One region of the Streptomyces sp. NPDC088400 genome, then DNA from elsewhere that is predicted to be linked to it. Evidence: riboswitches for the same ligand, from Rfam matches in the RefSeq annotation. Region 1 holds a riboswitch; each other region holds the start of a gene.
What was found. A riboswitch is a leader RNA that binds a small molecule or an ion and turns the genes downstream of it on or off. The one in region 1 is predicted to bind cyclic di-AMP.

Region 1 (4,521 bases):
GTGGACGACACTGCGGCCAACGATGTGATCGCGCAGTTCATCCACCTCGAATACGCCGCGCCCGACCAGGACATCTGCCTCTACATCAACTCGCCGGGCGGCTCGGTCAGCGCGATGTCCGCGATCTACGACACGATGCGGATCGTCACCTGCGACGTGCAGACGACGTGCCTCGGCCAGGCCGCCTCCACCGCGGCCGTGCTGCTGGCCGCCGGCGCCCCCGGCAAACGGATGGCCCTGCCCGGCGCCCGGATCCTCGTCCGGCAGCCCGTCATCGAGGACCCCGTCCAAGGGCAGCCGTCCGACCTGGCGATCCACGCGGACGAGATGCTGCGGCTGCGCGCGCTGCTGGAGTCCCTGCTCGTACGTCACACCGGCCAGAGCGCGGAACGGATCGCCGAGGACATCGAACGCGACAAGATCTTCACGGCTGCCGACGCCAAGGCCTACGGCCTGATCGACCACGTGATCGAGAACCGCAGGACCTCTCTCGACCTCCCCGGATCCACGGGCCCCACAGACCCCTCCGACCCCGCAGACCCCACAGCCCCCTCCGGCTCCTCCGGCTCCTCCGGCTCCTCCGGCGGACGGTGACCACCGGTGCTGCCTCCTGAACTGCCGCCGCTGCCCGCCCTGACCCGCGCCGAGGGCGACATGGTCGACAGCTACCTCCAGCTCGTCGATCTGCTCGGGCGGATCAACCCGGCCCGGGGCTCGGACACCTACGGCGCCCTCCGCGCCGCACAGGCACTCCCCGCCCGAGCCGCCGCCCTGCGGGACGCCCTGACGGCCATGCACACCCGCGGCGAGACCGAGCTGCACGCCGCGACCCTGGCCCGCGCGCTGCGGGTGCTCGACGGTGAGCGACGGGCGGGACGGGTCACGCTGCCTCCCGAACGCCCGGCCTGAGCACACCCCTGGCACCCCGGACGGCCACCCGACGACCGCCCGACGACCGTCCGGCCCTCCCGTATGGACGCGCCCATACGGGAACGGCTCGCTCGTTCAGCGTATGAACTGCATGGACGAGTCCGAGGAAGTGAGTTGCGCAATGCGGCGAGATCCGTAACGCGCCCCCCATTCCCCCGCAGCTACGGCCCTCATCAAGGCTCCGCGTCCGGGCCCGACACACCGAGTCGCCACCCATACGGATCAGACGTGATGAACTTCACATATCGTCGTTTCGGCCCGGATATCCGCCACGGCCAGGTCAAGATCCCTGCACGACAAGCCCCCGCCACCGCGGCGGGGCGGTCCGGGCGGACGCCGAGTCCTGCCGCCGTTCCGGATGACTGGTCGACAGGAGTGGATCGGCAGGAGTGGAGGACCCAATCAGTACGGGATGACCCGCGGTCCGGGCCGTCCCTCGGGGTGAAGCCGCTCACGCGGCCGGGCATCTTCGCCAGTCCGAACCCGACAGGTCATCTTTCACAGGCGGCTGACGAAGGGTTGCGCATGACTGCGCAGGCACATGTCCCGTCTTTGCTGTCCCGGACCGGAGCCGTATCGGTCCTCACACTCGCCGCTGTCGGCGGCACGATGCTCGCGCCCGGCGCGACACCCGACGCCTATGCCGCCACGCACGCGGTCAAAGCCATGAAGGTCGCCGCCTCGAAGCAGGGCTCCCCGTACCGGTGGGGCGCCACCGGGCCGTCCCGCTTCGACTGTTCAGGGCTGACGCTCTACTCGTTCAAGCGGGTGGGCAAGAAACTCCCGCGCACGGCGCAGCAGCAGTACAACAAGACCCGCCACATCTCGCGCTCCCATCGGCGCAAGGGGGACCTGGTGTTCTTCCACTACGGGAACAGCATCTACCACGTGGGGATCTACGCGGGCAGGGGCAAGATCTGGCACTCGCCGAAATCCGGGTCCAAGGTGCGGCTGGAGAGGATCTGGTCCAGGAGTGTCTGGTACGGGCGGGTGAAGTGAGCCGGTGAGGTGAGCCGGCGCACCGGATGTACGGCGCGGTGAACAGGGGCGGCCCCGGTCCACGGACCTGGACCGGGAGCGCTCCGGCAGCGTCCGATCGCGCCCGCCCCCTGTCCGGACCGTGTGTCAGCTCTGGACGGGGGCCGCCGTCCAGGGCAACGCGATCCAGACGGTCTTGCCGCCCTCCGGCGTCGGGGTGACGGAGACCCGGCCGCCGCACTCGGCCGCCAGCGAGCGGATGATCACCATGCCGCGGCCGTTGTCCTGCTGTACGGCCGCCGGCAGCCGCTGCGGCCAGCGCGGGTGGCTGTCGGTGACCCCCAGCCGCAACTCCCCGTCACGCTCCTCCAGCCAGACGTCGACCGTGAAGGTGGGCGACTGGCCGAGGGTGTGCTGCACCGCGTTGGTGGCCAGTTCCGAGACGATCAGCCGGACCGTGTCGGCGGTCTCGGCCTCACCGGGCAGACCCCATGCCGTCAGCAGGTCCGCGACGTATCTTCGGGCCGCCGGCACCGACGCGGGATCGCTCGGCAGTGTGATGGATGCTTCCTGATGGTCTGCCATGGCGATGCCGTCCCTTTCCCGCCGGACCGGACCCGGCACAGAGCGGATGCCTGCGCGGACGGCCTCGGACCGTGCTCCGCGCCAGCGTGCCACTCATGGTGCCGTTCTCCGGGCTGATCCACCGCGATATGCATATATCTGTCGCTCAAAGCGGTGAACCGTACTACGCGAGACCGTATTTGGGCCCCGGAAAGATACCTTCTCCGCGCGGCGCCGGATGGCGTCGGCCGGGAGAGCGCGGAGAAGGGTTAATTCATGCGGCATATTCCAGAGGTGCGTCGGCGCAGGCTCGGGGACGAATTGCGCAAGCTGCGACAGAGCGCGGGCCTCACGAGCGGGGACACGGCGCGGCTGCTCGGCTGGCATCAGTCGAAAGTCAGCCGGATCGAGACGGGCGTCAGCGGGGTGAAGGACGACGATCTGGCCGCGCTCCTGGATGCTCTGGGCATCTCCGATCCCCAACTGCGCGCTTTGCTGGGCGCGTTGGCGGGCGCATCGAGCGGCGGGCCCGGGTGGTGGATGGCGTACGGCGGCGTGATCCCGCCCCAGTACCGGGACTTCATCAGCCTGGAGTCCCAGGCCCGTACGGCGCGGACACTGGAGACCTCGGTGGTCCCTGGGCTGCTCCAGACGCCCTCGTACGCCCGCGCCGTGACGCGGGCCGCGCTGGAGGGACTGCCCGCCGCGACGGTCGACTCCCTGGTCGATGTGCGCCTCGCCCGCCAGGAAGTGCTGCGCGCCGCGCAGCCGTTGGAGCTGCACGCCGTGCTCGACGAGGCCGTGCTGCGGAGAGAGGTGGGCGGGCCGGAAGTGATGCGAGATCAATTACGGACCTTATCGCTGCTGGCCGGTCTGCCTCATGTGCGCCTCCAGGTACTCCCGTTCAGCGCCGGTGGCTATATCGGGCTCACTGGACCTTTCGTTATCTTCTCTTTTCCGCACATTACTGATCTGGATTTGGTCGTTCTCGACCACCTCACGAATAGCCTCTATCTTGAGCGGAAAGAAGACCTTGAGGCGTACTGCGCCGCGTTCCGCATCATGCAGGCGCACGCCCTCTCACCCAAGGATTCATTGGATCTCATCGCCGGGATCGGTGACGGCGCGTAGGGAGCATCATGTCCGCTTGCCTCGCACAGCCCCCAGTCCAGACTTCGGACTCCACTCTCCCCCCATCCCCCACTCCCCCCACCTCTCTTCCCACCGCCCCGGTCCCCGCCCCGGCCTGGCGGCGCAGCAGCTACAGCACCGGGGCGAACAACTGCGTGGAGTCCGCCCGCACCCGCGCGGACGGACTGGCCGTACGTGACTCGAAGGATGTGAACCTGCCGCATCTGTCCTTCACCCCGGGCGCGTGGACGGCGTTCGTCCACGCGTTGTGCGGGGAGGCTGCCGCGTCCTGAGCACGTTCACGTACACACCGGGACCAGAGCCCGGGACTCTCAGGTGGTGGGCCCGGGACAGTCGAGTACCGGATCTCAGCCGACGGACGCGGCAGCCCCCTCCGACGCCGTTGCCACGATCGTCCGTACCGCCGTGCCGATCTGTTCGTCCGTCAGGTCGGCACGCGCGGTGAGCCTGATCCGTGAGATGCCGTCCGGCACCGACGGCGGCCGGAAACAGCCCACCCCCAGGCCCGCCGCGCGACAGTCGGCCGCCCAGCGCACGGCCGCCTCCGGGGACGGCGCCTGTACGGAGACCACGGCGGCGTCCGGTCGTACGGCAGTCAGCCCCGCCTCCGTGAGCAGCCGGTGCAGCGTACGGGCCACCTCGCGGGCGCGCCCGGCCCGCGCGGGCTCCCGGCGCAGCAGCCGCAGGCTCTCCAGCGCGCCGCCGACGGCCGCCGGCGCCAGGCCCGTGTCGAAGATGAACGTGCGCGCGGCGTTGACCAGATGCTCGACGACCCGGGCCGGACCGAGGATCGCACCGCCCTGGCTGCCCAGGGACTTGGAGAGCGTGAGGGTCGCCACCACACCGTCCGCGCCCGCGATGCCCGCCGCGTTCGGCGTGCCCCGGCCGCCGTCGCCC
Region 2 (4,521 bases), on a different contig from region 1:
CGCAGCACGGCAAGGACGCCATCACCTGCCGCATGGTCCTCGGGCACCGGGCGGGACTCCCCGCCCTCGACCGGGTACTCAGCTTCGAGGAGATCGCCGGCTGGACACCGGTGACCCGGGCCATGGAGGAGCAGAAGCCGCTGTGGGAGCCGGACACGGCGTACGAGTACCACGGTCACGTCTTCGGCTTCCTCATCGGTGAGGTCATCCGGCGCATCACCGGGCTCACTCCCGGCGCGTACTTCCGCCGCGTCGTGGGCGACCCGCTGGGACTACGGGCCTGGATCGGCCTGCCCACCGAGGAGACGGCCGGCCGTGCCCGGCTCGTCGAGGCCGAGGGACGGCCGGGGATGCCAGGGCCCGAGCACCTGCTCACCCGCATCGTGACGATGAACGGAGCCCTGGCCTTCCCCGGTCTCGACGAGCCGCACGGCTGGAACGACCCGGCGCTGCTGGGAATGGAGCTGCCCGGAGCCGGTGCCACGGCGTCGGCGAGCGGACTTGCCGGGCTCTACGCCGCCACCGTGACCGGCATCGAGGGCCGGGAGCGGCTGCTCACACCGGACACCGTGACGGACGCGGTCCGCGAGATGTCGTCCGGCAAGGGGTGGCTGGGCTTCGACGCCGGGGCACGCTGGGGCTCGGGCTTCCTGCTCGACTCGCCGGCCTTCCGGCCGATGCTGGGGGAGCGCAGTTTCGGCAACGACGGAGCCGGCGGCCAATTCGCCTTCGGCGACGACGAGTTCGGCGTGGGCTTCGCGTACACCGCCAACCGCATGATCGGCCACGGCGACGCCCGTGCGGACCGCCTCGTCGCGGCTGTGCGCGACTGCCTGGCAGGCTGACGCCCGCGAGTGGGCGGGGCGAGAGCCGTGTCGGTCGGCAATTCTCCGGTGACGCTCCACATCCCCGAGCCCTGTGCCGCGTATTCCGCAGACTCCAGAATCTGGAATTCGCCGGTTCTCGGGTAAAAGGAAGCGCCGGAAAGGTTTCTGACTCCCGATCGCCCTGCATTGCCGGATGAACCCGGTTGCCTTGAGCGGGAGATCATATTCCTGAGTGATGTGACGACAGGCAGTCAGAAATGCGACCGTCGCTGCCCATTTGATGCCGCCGACGGCGCACCCGGGCAAGGAGTGGCCGGACGAGGGTGACTCGCTGTGTGGGAACGAACTCTGGAGTGTCGGTGTTGCTGCCCGGCCGGGCGATGTCGGGATGGGGCGGTGTCGGGGTGGGCGCGTCCCGGGGCGTCGGTCGCGTCGTCGTCGCGGAGTACGAGGCCCGTACAGCATCAGCCGCCCATATGGGCGTTTTGCTGGCGTTCTTGCTTTAAGTCTTATTTGGAATATTCGCGTAACTTACTGCCCTCTGTTCGGTGTTGTGACGCGCATCCCCCCCTTGCCTCGTGATTCCCGTCACGCCCTGCGCCGCGGTGAGGTTCTTGCTCGCCCGTCCACTTCGCTCACAGGGAAGGAGAGTTGAGTTTCCTGGCGTGGAATGGGGAGACCGGGATTTGCCGGTTCGGATTCCCTTATGGAGGGGCGTTGTGAATTCAGGACTTGTTTCGCCCGGACGTTCTCGTCTAGTTTCACGTCACTCCGGATAGAACGCCGAATCCTGCCGCTGTCCGGAAACCACACCCACTCACCTACGGCAGGAGCGGGGAACCCAGGTAAGTCGCTGATCCGATACCGGACCGGCTAGGGGTGAAGTCGCATTCCCACGCGGCCGGGCATCTCCCGCCCGAACCCGACAGCTCACCTCGCAGGCGACGGAGAGGAATTCGTCATGCCCGCAAAGGCCAAGCACCGTCGTCCCAGAATCAGCCCGCTCGCCCGAGGCCTCGTCGCCGTGGGCGCGGGTGGCGCCGTACTCGCCCTTCCGCTGGTGGCCGCGACCACCGCCAGTGCGGCCCCGTCGGCGGGTCATGTCGCCGCCGAAGCGGCTACCGCGCCCGCCGCCGTCAAGGCCAAGCCGGCCAGCTACTCCGTGGTCGCGGGTGATTCTCTTTCCAAGATCGCGCACGCGCATTCCCTGAGCGGCGGCTGGAAGAAGCTGTACCAGGACAACGAGAAGGCCGTCGGCGACGACCCGTCGCTGCTTCACCCCGGCACCAAGCTGTCGATCGGCGAGAAGGCCAAGGCCGAGAAGGCCACGGCCGGCGCTGCCACACAGGCGAGTGCCGAAAACGCGAAGTCCGGTGCGGGCGCCACGGTCGTCCAGGCGGCGGCGGAGAAGACGTACTCCGACAACCTGGACGGTTGGATCAAGGAGTCGCTGGACGTCATGGCCGCCCACGGCATTCCGGGCACCTACGACGGCATCCACCGCAACATCATCCGCGAGTCCGCGGGCGACCCGGCGGCCATCAACAACTGGGACTCCAACGCCGTGGCCGGCACCCCGTCCAAGGGGCTCCTCCAGGTCATCGACCCGACGTTCCAGGCCTACCACGTGCCCGGTACGTCGACCGACAGCTACGACCCGGTCGCCAACATCACGGCCGCGTGCAACTACGCCGCCGACAAGTACGGCTCGATCGACAATGTGAACGGCCCCTACTGACAGTCCCTGCCGGGATTCGTCAGGACGCCGATACGCGGGCCCCTGCCGGAGCGATGATTCGCGCCGGACAGGGGCCCGCGTATCGGTGGCGGGCGACACGGCGGTGGAGCGGCCGGGCCGCACGGAATTCCGGCGTCCGGTTCACACGCGGCGTGCGCGCAGCTCCCGCAGGCCCGCCACCGCCAGGACGAGTGCCGCCGCACCCAGGGACCACAGCAGCTGCGGACGCGCCGTGTCGTCGGTCAGCATCAGCCCGAACAAGACCGCCATCGCGACCAGCGCCGCGATGGTCAGGCCCGGGAAGAGCCACATCTTCAGGATCAGGCGTTCCGGTGCCTCCTCCTCGATACGCCGCCGCAGGCGCAGCTGCGACGCGGCGATCAGCGCCCATACGAAGAGGAGCACCGCGCCGACCGAGTTGAGCATGTAGAGGAAGACCGAGTCGGGCCACTTCAGATTGAGCAGCACGGAGACGAAGCCGAACGCCACGGAGGCCAGGACCGCCCGGCGCGGCACGCCCCCCTCGCTCACCTTTCGCAGCGAGCCCGGCGCCTCACCCCGTTCGGCGAGCGAGAAGACCATCCGGGACGCCCCGTAGAGGTTGGCGTTGAGCGCCGAGAGCAGAGCCACGAACACGACGATGTTCATGATCTGCCCGGCGGACGGGACGCCGATCGCGTCGAGGACGGTGACGTACGGACTCAGCCCCGCCTTCTGCGCCGTCCACGGCAACGCGGTCACGATGACCAGCATCGAGCCGACGTAGAAGAACAGGATCCGGAACACCGAGCTGCGCACCGCCCTGGCCACCGAGCGCACCGGGTCGTCGGACTCGGCCGCCGCGATCGTGACGACCTCCAGGCCGCCGAAGGCGAAGACGACGGCGAGGACACCGGAGACGACGCCCTGCCAGCCACCCGGCAGGAAGCCGCCCTGCCCGGTGAGGTTCGTGAGGCCGACGGGGTCGGTGTCGGGCAGGATGCCGAAGATCGCGAGCAGCCCGAGGACCAGGAACGCGACGATCGCGAAGACCTTCAGGGCGGCGAACCAGAACTCGAACTCGCCGAAATTCTTCACGGCGGCGAGGTTCGTGCCGGTGAAGAGCAGCATGAAGAGCAGTACCCACGCCCACTGGGGTACGGACGGCAGCCAGCCGTGCGCGATCTGCGCCGCGCCCGTCGCCTCCACGGCCAGTACGACGACCAGCAGGAACCAGTACAGCCAGCCCACGCTGAACCCGGCCCACCGGCCGAGGGCCCGCTCGGCGTGTACGGAGAAGGACCCCGACGCCGGCATCGCGGCCGACATCTCGCCCAGCATCCGCATCACGCACATCGCGAGCGCGCCCGCGATCAGGTAGGAGACGACGATCCCGGGCCCGGCGACCGCGATCCCGGCCCCTGAGCCGACGAAGAGCCCGGCCCCGATGACGCCGCCGAGCCCGAGCATGGTCAGATGCCGCTGCTTGAGCCCGCCGGAGAGCGGTTCGTCAGGTGTTCCCGTGTCCGGCCCCGTCTCGCTTGTGGCCGACGGGGTGACAGGGAGGTGGTCGTGCATGTGCGGTCAGGCTGCTTTCGGGGGCTCGCGAGGCTGGCGGGAACCTCCAGTGTCTCCGGGCGACGCCTCCACAGGCAAAACAGGCCGATGCACCGTCGGCTCGCGTGACGCGCGTCACGCGGGTCCGGTCGGGGCCGGCGAGAAGGCCGGGGCCGGAGGGAAGGCGGGGGCCGTCGGGGAAGCGGGGGCCGTCGGCGCGACCGGCCGGAGTGACGGTTCGACGAGTCGGTCCAGGGCCTCCTCGACCCCGGAGGCGACCTGGATCACGACGCGCTCCTCCGGGCTGATGAAGGCGTCGGAGACCATGTTGTCCAGGAGCGTCAGCAACGGGTCGAAGAACCCTTCCCGGTTGACCAGGACGAGCGGCTTGTGGTGGATGCCCAGCTGGTTCCAGGTCGC
Region 3 (4,521 bases), on a different contig from region 1:
TCACCGAAGAGCAGTGGTAAGGCCCTGGTTAGGCTCCGAGTCATGGACGTACTCATCAATGTCTTCGTCGCCCTGCACATCATCGGCATCGCCTCGCTGCTCGGCGGCTTTCTGACGCAGATGAAGGCGATGAGCGCGGGCACGGCACGGTTCAACGCACCGATGCTGCACGGAGCGCTGACGATGCTGATCACCGGCATGGTGCTGGTGGGCCTCAACCAGGCCGACGGTCACACCCTGAACAACATCAAGATCGGCATCAAGCTGGCGATCCTGGTCGTGATCCTGGGTGTGGTGTACGTGAAGCGGGACGACGAGGCCGCCTCGAAGCCGCTGTTCGGCGTGGTGGGCGGTCTGACGGTGGCCAACATCTTCATCGCCACGCTCTGGACCTGAGCGGGGCCGTGGCCCGCAGGACGCTCGACGGCGCTCCCCGGGCCACGGGCGTGAGTTCAGCGGTCCGCCGGTGTCAGGCGGGGCGGACGCTGCCGTAGATCGGCATGTAGTAGATCGACTCCTCGCGGACGTTCGCGCCCGGCTTGGGGGCATGGATCATCATGCCGTCGCCGATGTAGATGCCGACATGGCTGATGTCGTCGTAGAAGAAGACCAGATCGCCCGGACGGAGGTCCTCCGTCGCGACGCGCGTGCCGGTCTTCGCCTGGTCCCAGGTGGTACGCGGAAGTTCCACGCCCGCCTCTTTCCAGGCGGCCTGGGTCAGGCCCGAGCAGTCGTACGAGCTGGGGCCGGTCGCGCCCCAGACGTACGGCTTGCCGATCTGGGCGCGGGCGAAGGCGAGGACCTTCGCGGCCTTGGTGGTCTGCGCGCTGTCGGAGGCCCCCGAGCCGGTCCCGGTGCCCGTGCCGGTGCCGGTGCCCGTACTTGAGCCTGAGTCTGAGCCGGTCTCGTTGTCCGTTCCGGTCGACGGGGATTCGGCCTGCTCCCCGTCCTGCTGCTTCGCCCGCTCTTGCTCTTGTTCCTGCTTCTCGCGCAGGCGCTCGGCCTCGGCCCTGGCCCGAGCGTCTTCCTTGGCCTTCGCCTCCGCCTTGCGGCGGGCCTCGTCTTCCTTCTTGCGTTCCAGCGCGGCCAGGCGCGCCTTTTCCTCGGCGGTCAGCTTCGACAGCAGTGCCCGCGCCGCGCTGAGCTTCTTCTGGACGCTCTCCTTGCTGGTGCGCAGGGATGCCTGCGAGTCGGAGAGCGACTCCAGGCTCTTGGTCGCCTCTGCCCGCTGCTTCGTCGCGTCGGCCTGCTGTGACTGGTACTCGGCGACGGCCCCTTGCTGACGGTCGGTCAGCCGGTCCGTCGTCTGCTTCTGTTCGAGGAACTCCTCAGGGCTGTCCGCGAACAGCAGGGCGGCGGTCGGGGTGATCGCGCCTTCCCGGTACTGCGTGGCCGCGTAGCCGCCGAGCTTGCGGCGGGCCTCGTTCAGCTTGTCCATGCGCTCGGCGGCGTCGTCGAGCGCACGGTCGACCGTGCGCTTCTGCTCCTGGGTGGCTTCTTTGGCCTTGTTGTACTGCTGGGTCTCGCTCCCGGCCTGGCGGTACAGATCGTCGACCTTCTTCTGTACCTCTTCGACGGACGGTGTCGGCTCGGTGGGCGCGGCGTGCGCGTTCTGTGTCGAGAGCAGCGTGACCGAAGCGAGAGCGGCCGTCGTGACTCCGACGGCCGGGGAGTTGGCGCGTACTCCGCTACGGTTGCGCGGCTTGCGATGCGACGCCAAGGTCGGCATCTCCTTCCGTGGACCGCCTACCGGGTTAGCTGTCGGGTTCGGGCGGAACGGAAGGCTGCCCTACGGGCCTGGAACGTACGGCCCGATTCACCCCGGTCGTGCAGAGTGGGTCCCCGGTTCCGAACTTCCTCACAGGAAGGTCGAATTCGGCGCGGGCCGCCCGCTTGGCGCGGATCGCCGGGGAGGGAACGGGCTGCCTGACGGAGCACGCTAGCCAAAGTGTGGCGCTTGTGTGAAGGCGGATGGCCGATATGCCCGATACGTTTTTGTGACATTTGCCCGCGTGATGTGCGGGGGTGTTGGTGGGTAAGTCCGCCATTACGGTGCGTGATTTTTCGGGCCGTTCCGCGCGTCCGCCCGGCATCCTGTCGGGGGCGGCGACGGATGCCTCGGGAGACTTCCGAAGGCGGGCGCGGGCTGTCAGTCCGGGAGCCTAGACTCGTAAAGCGATGAGCAGCCTCTTTGACGACAGTTTCCTGGCGGACCTCCAGCCCTCGGGCGACGAGCACCCACCGCCGCCCGAGGATCACGCCGAGCATGCCCCGGAGCAGGTGCCCGACGACCTCTTCGAGGGTGCCTTCGACGCGCCCCCGGCGCGGGACGCGTACCACCGCGACGGCGCTCCGCGCACCGTGGTGGATCCGGCCGCGCTGCTCGAAGGGCTGAACGAGGAGCAGCGCGCGGCCGTCGTGCACACCGGATCGCCCCTGCTCATCGTGGCCGGAGCCGGCTCCGGCAAGACCCGGGTCCTGACCCACCGGATCGCGCATCTGCTGGGGACCCGCAACGTTCACCCCGGCCAGATACTGGCGATCACCTTCACCAACAAGGCCGCGGGCGAGATGAAGGAGCGCGTCGCCGACCTCGTCGGCCCGCGCGCCGCCGCCATGTGGGTGCTGACCTTCCACAGCGCCTGCATCCGCATCCTGCGGCGCGAGTCGAAGAGGCTCGGGTTCACGTCGTCGTTCTCGATCTACGACGCCGCCGACTCCAAGCGCCTGATGGCCCTGGTCTGCCGCGATCTGGACCTCGACCCCAAGCGCTACCCGCCCAAGTCCTTCAGCGCCAAGATCTCGAATCTGAAGAACGAGCTGATCGACGAGGAGACCTTCGCCGACCAGGCGGCCGACGGCTTCGAGAAGATGCTCGCCGAGGCGTACCGGATGTACCAGGCGCGGCTGCGTGAGGCCAACGCCCTGGACTTCGACGACATCATCATGACCACCGTCCATCTGCTCCAGGCGTTCCCCGATGTCGCCGAGCACTACCGGCGGCGCTTCCGGCACGTCCTGGTGGACGAGTACCAGGACACCAACCACGCGCAGTACACCCTCGTACGGGAGCTGGTGGGCCCCTCCGGCGCCGACCACGACCCGGCCGAGCTGTGTGTCGTCGGTGACGCCGATCAGTCGATCTACGCCTTCCGCGGCGCCACCATCCGTAACATCCTCCAGTTCGAGGAGGACTACCCGGACGCGACGACGATTCTGCTGGAGCAGAACTACCGTTCCACGCAGACGATCCTCAGCGCCGCCAACGCGGTCATCGAGCGGAACGAGAGCCGTCGGCCGAAGAACCTCTGGACGAAGGCCGGCGCGGGCGCCCAGATCACCGGCTACGTCGCGGACACGGAGCACGACGAGGCGCAGTTCGTCGCCGACGAGATCGACCGTCTGACGGACGCGGGCGAGGCCAAGGCGGGCGATGTCGCCGTCTTCTACCGTACGAACGCGCAGTCGCGTGTCTTCGAAGAGATCTTCATCCGGGTCGGACTGCCGTACAAGGTCGTCGGAGGAGTGCGCTTCTACGAGCGCAAGGAGGTCCGCGACGTGCTGGCCTACCTGCGCGTCCTGGCCAATCCGGAGGACAGCGTTCCGATGCGCCGGATCCTCAATGTGCCCAAGCGTGGCATCGGGGACCGTGCGGAGGCGATGATCGACGCCCTCGCGCTGCGGGAGAAGATCACCTTCCCGCAGGCGCTGCGGCGGGTGGACGAGGCGTACGGCATGGCGGCCCGCTCCGCGAATGCCGTCAAGCGCTTCAACACGCTGATGGAAGAGCTGAGCACGATCGTCGAATCGGGTGCCGGGCCCGCGACGGTCCTGGAGGCCGTGCTCGAACGGACCGGTTATCTGGCCGAGCTCCAGTCCTCGACGGACCCGCAGGACGAGACGCGTATCGAGAACCTTCAGGAACTGGCGGCGGTGGCGCTGGAATTCGAGCAGGAGCGCAGCCAGGCCGCGGGGCAGGCGGAGGTTCAGGGCGAGGATCAGAGCCAGGGCGAGGGTCAGACTCAGGGCCGAGGCGAGGCTCAGGGCGAGGGCCAGGGCGGGGACGAGACGGCTGCCGCCGCCGCGACGACGACCGGCACGCTCGCCGAATTCCTGGAGAAGGTGGCGCTCGTCGCGGACTCCGACCAGATCCCCGACGAGGACGAGGACGGCTCCGGTGTCATCACGCTGATGACGCTGCACACGGCCAAGGGACTTGAGTTCCCGGTGGTGTTCCTGTCGGGCATGGAGGACGGCGTCTTCCCGCACATGCGCGCCCTCGGGCAGACGAAGGAACTGGAGGAGGAGCGCCGGCTGGCGTACGTCGGCATCACGCGCGCCCGTGAACGGCTCTATCTGACCCGGTCGTCGATGCGGAGCGCCTGGGGACAGCCCTCGTACAACCCGCCGTCGCGGTTCCTGGAGGAGATTCCCGGACACCACCTGGAGTGGAAGCGGACCGGCGCGCAGATCCCGGCGGGCCCGACGTCAGGGATCACGTCCTCGCTGTCCTCCTCCGCC
Region 4 (4,521 bases), on a different contig from region 1:
CTGCCCCGCTCGAACAGACCGGAGACGATGTCGTCGCGGATCGCCGTGCATACCGAGTGCGCGGGAATGCGCATGTCCGAACCTCCGACTTAATCCGCGCGAAACTCTGCTGATTGACGCCTGTTCCGTGACTCTATTGCAATCAGCACGAATTTCCGATGGGGAGTCGGAATCCATGGATATCTTTTGGCCAGAGCGGCGGATACGGAAGGCCACCGGACCGCTCGAAAGGCTCCGGGCGGCACGGAAGGCCACGGAGGGCGCGGAAGCGCACGAAGGCCCCGGCACGGGCCGGGGCCTTCGGACGAGCGAAGTGATCGGAGTGTCAGTCCGAGCGATCGGTCGGAGCGGTCGGTCGGAGTGCTTCGTCAGACGTTCACGCCGTGCGCGCGCAGGTAGCCGACGGGGTCCATGTCGGAGCCGTAGTCCGGGCTCGTGCGGGCCTCGAAGTGAAGGTGCGGCCCGGTGACGTTGCCGGTCGCCCCCGAGAGACCTATCTGCTGCCCCGGGGTGACGCTCTGGCCGACGGAGACGCCGATCGAGGAGAGATGGCCGTACTGCGTGTACGTGCCGTCCTTCATCTTGAGCACGATGTTGTTGCCGTACGAACCGCCCCAGCCCGCCTCGACCACGGTGCCCGCGCCGACGGCAACGACCGAAGTGCCGGACGCCGCGCGGAAGTCGATGCCCGAGTGGCTGCCGGAGGACCAGAGGGAGCCGCCGCTCTGGTAGCCGGTGGTGACGTACGAGCCGGCGACCGGGAGCTGGAAGGCGTTGAGGCGCTTGCGCTCGGCCTCACGGGCCGCACGGGCCTCCTCGGCACGGATCTCCTTGGCGCGCGCCACGGCCTTGCGCTTGGCCTCCGCCTCCGCCACGGCCTGTGCCTTGGCACGGGCGGCGGCCTGGTGCTGGGCCTCCGCCTGGGTGTCGACCGTGCCCGCGAGGGACTCGTCGATGGTGATGGCCTGGGCCAGGCCGGTCTGCTGGGCCGCCTGGACGTCGGTGGTGGCGGCGAGTGCCGGGGAAGAGGCCAGGGTGCCGATGACTCCGGTCGCGGTGAGAGTCGCGGCGCCGGCGACGCTCGCGCCCTTGCGGCTCATTCTGCTCCGGGCACGATGCTTCCCGGTGGCACGGGTGAACGCCATGAAGTGGCTGGTCCTTTCCTTCCTTCTCGCCTACCGGGTTAGCTGACGGGTTCGGAGCAGGAAGGTCTCCTACGGGCCCCTCCGCGCCGGTGCGCGAAGGCGTCCGATTCACCCCAGGGACTACGTGGGTCCCCGGCTCCCCAGGCTCGCGCCTGACGGGGACTCGGCGATGACTGTCCGACGCCGCGGTGCGGCGCAACTGGCGAACAGCCGGACCGACGCTAAGCGGGTCATCTTTCGTTCGCCAAACAGACAGGAAGTTTTGTTGGCATCGCCACAGGGCAGACGGGCAACCTCTCCAACAAAACGGACATACCACGGGAACCCCGGCGACAGGTGTCGCCAGGGTTCCCTCCTGAGGCCGGATCAGCCGGTGACGACGGTCACTTCACCGATACCGAGAGCCTTGACCGGCTCCTCGATCTGGGCGGCGTCACCCACGAGCACGGTCACCAACCGGTCCACCGGGAAGGCGTTGACGGCCGCGGCGGTCGCCTCCACGGTGCCGGTCTCCACAAGGCGCGCGTACAACTGCGCCTGGAAGTCGTCCGGGAGGTGCTGCTCGACCTGGTCGGCCAGCGTGGCCGCGACGGACGCCGCCGTCTCGTACTTGAGCGGTGCCACCCCCACCAGGTTCTGCACGGCGACGTCCCGCTCGGCGTCGGTGAGGCCTTCGGCGGCGAGGGTGCGGAGCACCGTCCAGAGGTCGTCCAGCGCCGGGCCGGTGGACGCGGTGTCCACGGAGCCGCTGATGGCGAGCATCGCGGCGCCCGTCACCCCGCCCGGGGTCGAGGGAGCCGAGGAGCGCAGCACCTGGCCGAAGGCCCGTACACCGTAGGTGTAGCCCTTCTCCTCACGCAGCACCCGGTCGAGCCGGGACGTGAGGGTGCCACCCAGGCAGTACGTGCCGAGCACCTGCGCGGGCCAGACCCGGTCATGCCGGTCCGGGCCGATACGGCCGATCAGCAGCTGGGTCTGGACGGCGCCGGGCCGGTCCACGATCACCACACGGCCCGTGTCGTCGGCGGTCACCGGCGGTACGGGACGGGGAGCGGCGGTATTGCCGGTCCAGGTGCCGAGGGAGTCGGCGAGCACCGCGTCCAGGTCGACGCCGGTGAGGTCGCCGACGATGACCGCGGTGGCCGTGGCGGGACGTACGTGCGCCTCGTAGAAGGCACGTACGCCCGCGGCGTCGATGCGCTCGACCGTCTCCTCGGTGCCCTGGCGCGGTCGTGACATGCGCGCGGAGGCCGGGAACAGCTCCTTGGAGAGCTGCTTGGCGGCGCGGCGGCCGGGGTTGGCGGTCTCGTGCGGGATCTCGTCGAGCCGGTTCCGTACGAGCCGCTCGACCTCGCTGTCCGCGAAGGCGGGGGCGCGCAGCGCCTCGGCGAGCAGCCCGAGCGCCTTGGGCAGCCGGGATACGGGGACCTCCAGGGAGACCCGTACGCCCGGGTGGTCGGCGTACGCGTCGAGCGTGGCGCCGCAGCGCTCCAGCTCGGCGGCGAACTCCTCGGCGGAGCGCTTGTCGGTGCCTTCGGAGAGGGCCCGCGCCATGATGGTGGCGATGCCGTCGAGCCCTTCGGGCTCGGCTTCCAGCGGTGCGTCGAGAATGATCTCGACCGCCACCACCTGCTGTCCCGGGCGGTCGCAGCGCAACACGGTCAGGCCGTTGTCGAGCGCGCCGCGCCCGGGGGCCGGGAAGGCCCAGGGCCGGGCTTCGCCGGCGGTCGGCTGTGGGTGGAAGTCCATGGTCACGGCAGCGTCGGTCACTGGTCCGCCCCCTCGTGCTCGTCGGTCTCGGCGTCGTCGTCATCGGCGGCGGTGAGCGGTTCGTACACCAGTACCGCCCTGTTGTCCGGGCGCAACCGCTCCGCGGCGACGGCCCGCACCTCCTCCGCCGTGATGTCCAGCACGCGCGTGACGGCGGACAGCGCCAGCTGCGGGTCGCCGAACAGGACGGCGAACCTGCACAGCTCGTCGGCGCGGCCGGCGACCGTGCCGAGCCGGTCCAGCCATTCGCGCTCCAGCTGGGCCTGCGCCCGCTCCATCTCCTCGTCGGTCGGCCCCTCGGCGGCGAGGCGGGCCAGCTCCTCGTCGACCGCGGTCTCGATCTCCGGTACCTCGACACCGCCGGACGTCTTCACGTCCAGCCAGCCGAGCGACGGGGCGCCCGCCAGGCGCAGCAGCCCGAAGCCCGCGGCGACGGCGGTACGGTCGCGGCGCACCAGGCGGTTGTGGAGGCGGGAGGACTCCCCGCCGCCGAGGACGGTGAGCGCCAGGTCGGCGGCGTCGCACTCGCGGGTGCCGTCGTGGGGCAGCCGGTAGGCGGCCATCAGCGCGCGCGCCGGGACCTCCTCCTGGATCTCCTCGCGCAGCTCCTCGCCGATGATGTCGGGGAGTGCGCCGTCACGCGGCGGCTGCTTGCCGTCGTGGGACGGGATGGAGCCGAAGTACTTCTCGACCCAGGCGAGCGTCTGCTCGGGATCGATGTCACCGACGACCGACAGCACCGCGTTGTTCGGCGCGTAGTTCGTACGGAAGAACGCGCGGGCGTCCTCCAGCGTGGCGGCGTCCAGGTCGGCCATCGAGCCGATCGGGGTGTGGTGGTACGGGTGCCCCTCCGGGTAGGAGAGAGCGGTCAGCCGCTCGAAGGCCGTACCGTAGGGCACGTTGTCGTACCGCTGGCGGCGTTCGTTCTTGACGACGTCCCGCTGGTTCTCCATGGATTCTTCGTCGAGCGCGGCGAGCAGCGAGCCCATCCGGTCGGCTTCCAGCCAGAGCGCCAGCTCCAGCTGGTGGGTGGGCATCGTCTCGAAGTAGTTGGTGCGCTCGAAGCTGGTGGTGCCGTTGAGGGAGCCGCCCGCTCCCTGCACCAGCTCGAAGTGGCCGTTTCCCTTCACCTGTGCCGAGCCCTGGAACATCAGGTGCTCGAAGAGGTGAGCCAGGCCCGTACGGCCCTTGACTTCATGGCGTGAGCCGACGTCGTACCAGAGGCAGACCGCGGCGACCGGGGTCAGGTGGTCCTCGGAGAGCACCACGCGCAGGCCGTTGGCCAGCCGGTGCTCAGTCGCTGTCAGGCCGCCGGTACCGGCCTGCGCTGTGGCCGTGTGACCCATGGGCATGTACGTCCCTTCGATCGCGATATGGAGAAGTCCTGCCACTGTATGCAAGCGTGCTGACACCTGGCGAAGTTCCCGTGCCGTCGGCCGTACCGCACACCCGCCGTCACCCCCTGTGTCACACCCGCTGACACACTCGCCGTCCGTCGTGCCGCACACGCGCGACGCGCTCTCAACGACGGGTCGAGGTCAGCGTTGTCAGTGGCGCGGTCCACAATGGTCCGCGTCAGTTCCAGTAGTTGTCGTACAGAAACCTG

Region 2: it holds a riboswitch for cyclic di-AMP, as region 1 does, so the genes downstream of both, ACIQD6_RS19865 (transglycosylase SLT domain-containing protein) here and ACIQD6_RS27375 (C40 family peptidase) in region 1, are expected to answer to the same signal.
Region 3: it holds a riboswitch for cyclic di-AMP, as region 1 does, so the genes downstream of both, ACIQD6_RS01180 (NlpC/P60 family protein) here and ACIQD6_RS27375 (C40 family peptidase) in region 1, are expected to answer to the same signal.
Region 4: it holds a riboswitch for cyclic di-AMP, as region 1 does, so the genes downstream of both, ACIQD6_RS20205 (M23 family metallopeptidase) here and ACIQD6_RS27375 (C40 family peptidase) in region 1, are expected to answer to the same signal.

The regions. Positions count from the first base shown of each region.
Region 1 covers NZ_JBIVMZ010000012.1:90,281-94,801, forward strand. Annotated here, with positions in the region: gene ACIQD6_RS27365 (ATP-dependent Clp protease proteolytic subunit) at 1-594, shown strand, start outside; gene ACIQD6_RS27370 (hypothetical protein) at 601-909, shown strand; cyclic di-AMP (ydaO/yuaA leader) riboswitch at 1,331-1,442, shown strand; gene ACIQD6_RS27375 (C40 family peptidase) at 1,456-1,929, shown strand; gene ACIQD6_RS27380 (ATP-binding protein) at 2,056-2,493, opposite strand; gene ACIQD6_RS27385 (helix-turn-helix domain-containing protein) at 2,749-3,603, shown strand; gene ACIQD6_RS27390 (DUF397 domain-containing protein) at 3,612-3,896, shown strand; gene ACIQD6_RS27395 (8-amino-7-oxononanoate synthase) at 3,972-4,521, opposite strand, start outside.
Region 2 covers NZ_JBIVMZ010000007.1:284,612-289,132, reverse strand. Annotated here, with positions in the region: gene ACIQD6_RS19870 (serine hydrolase domain-containing protein) at 1-845, shown strand, start outside; cyclic di-AMP (ydaO/yuaA leader) riboswitch at 1,599-1,784, shown strand; gene ACIQD6_RS19865 (transglycosylase SLT domain-containing protein) at 1,789-2,565, shown strand; gene ACIQD6_RS19860 (amino acid permease) at 2,707-4,122, opposite strand; gene ACIQD6_RS19855 (TIGR00730 family Rossman fold protein) at 4,237-4,521, opposite strand, start outside.
Region 3 covers NZ_JBIVMZ010000001.1:239,025-243,545, forward strand. Annotated here, with positions in the region: gene ACIQD6_RS01175 (hypothetical protein) at 43-396, shown strand; gene ACIQD6_RS01180 (NlpC/P60 family protein) at 470-1,729, opposite strand; cyclic di-AMP (ydaO/yuaA leader) riboswitch at 1,728-1,891, opposite strand; gene ACIQD6_RS01185 (ATP-dependent DNA helicase) at 2,179-4,521, shown strand, end outside.
Region 4 covers NZ_JBIVMZ010000007.1:379,650-384,170, forward strand. Annotated here, with positions in the region: gene ACIQD6_RS20200 (GntR family transcriptional regulator) at 1-74, opposite strand, end outside; gene ACIQD6_RS20205 (M23 family metallopeptidase) at 369-1,145, opposite strand; cyclic di-AMP (ydaO/yuaA leader) riboswitch at 1,159-1,324, opposite strand; gene ACIQD6_RS20210 (M16 family metallopeptidase) at 1,512-2,894, opposite strand; gene ACIQD6_RS20215 (M16 family metallopeptidase) at 2,912-4,267, opposite strand.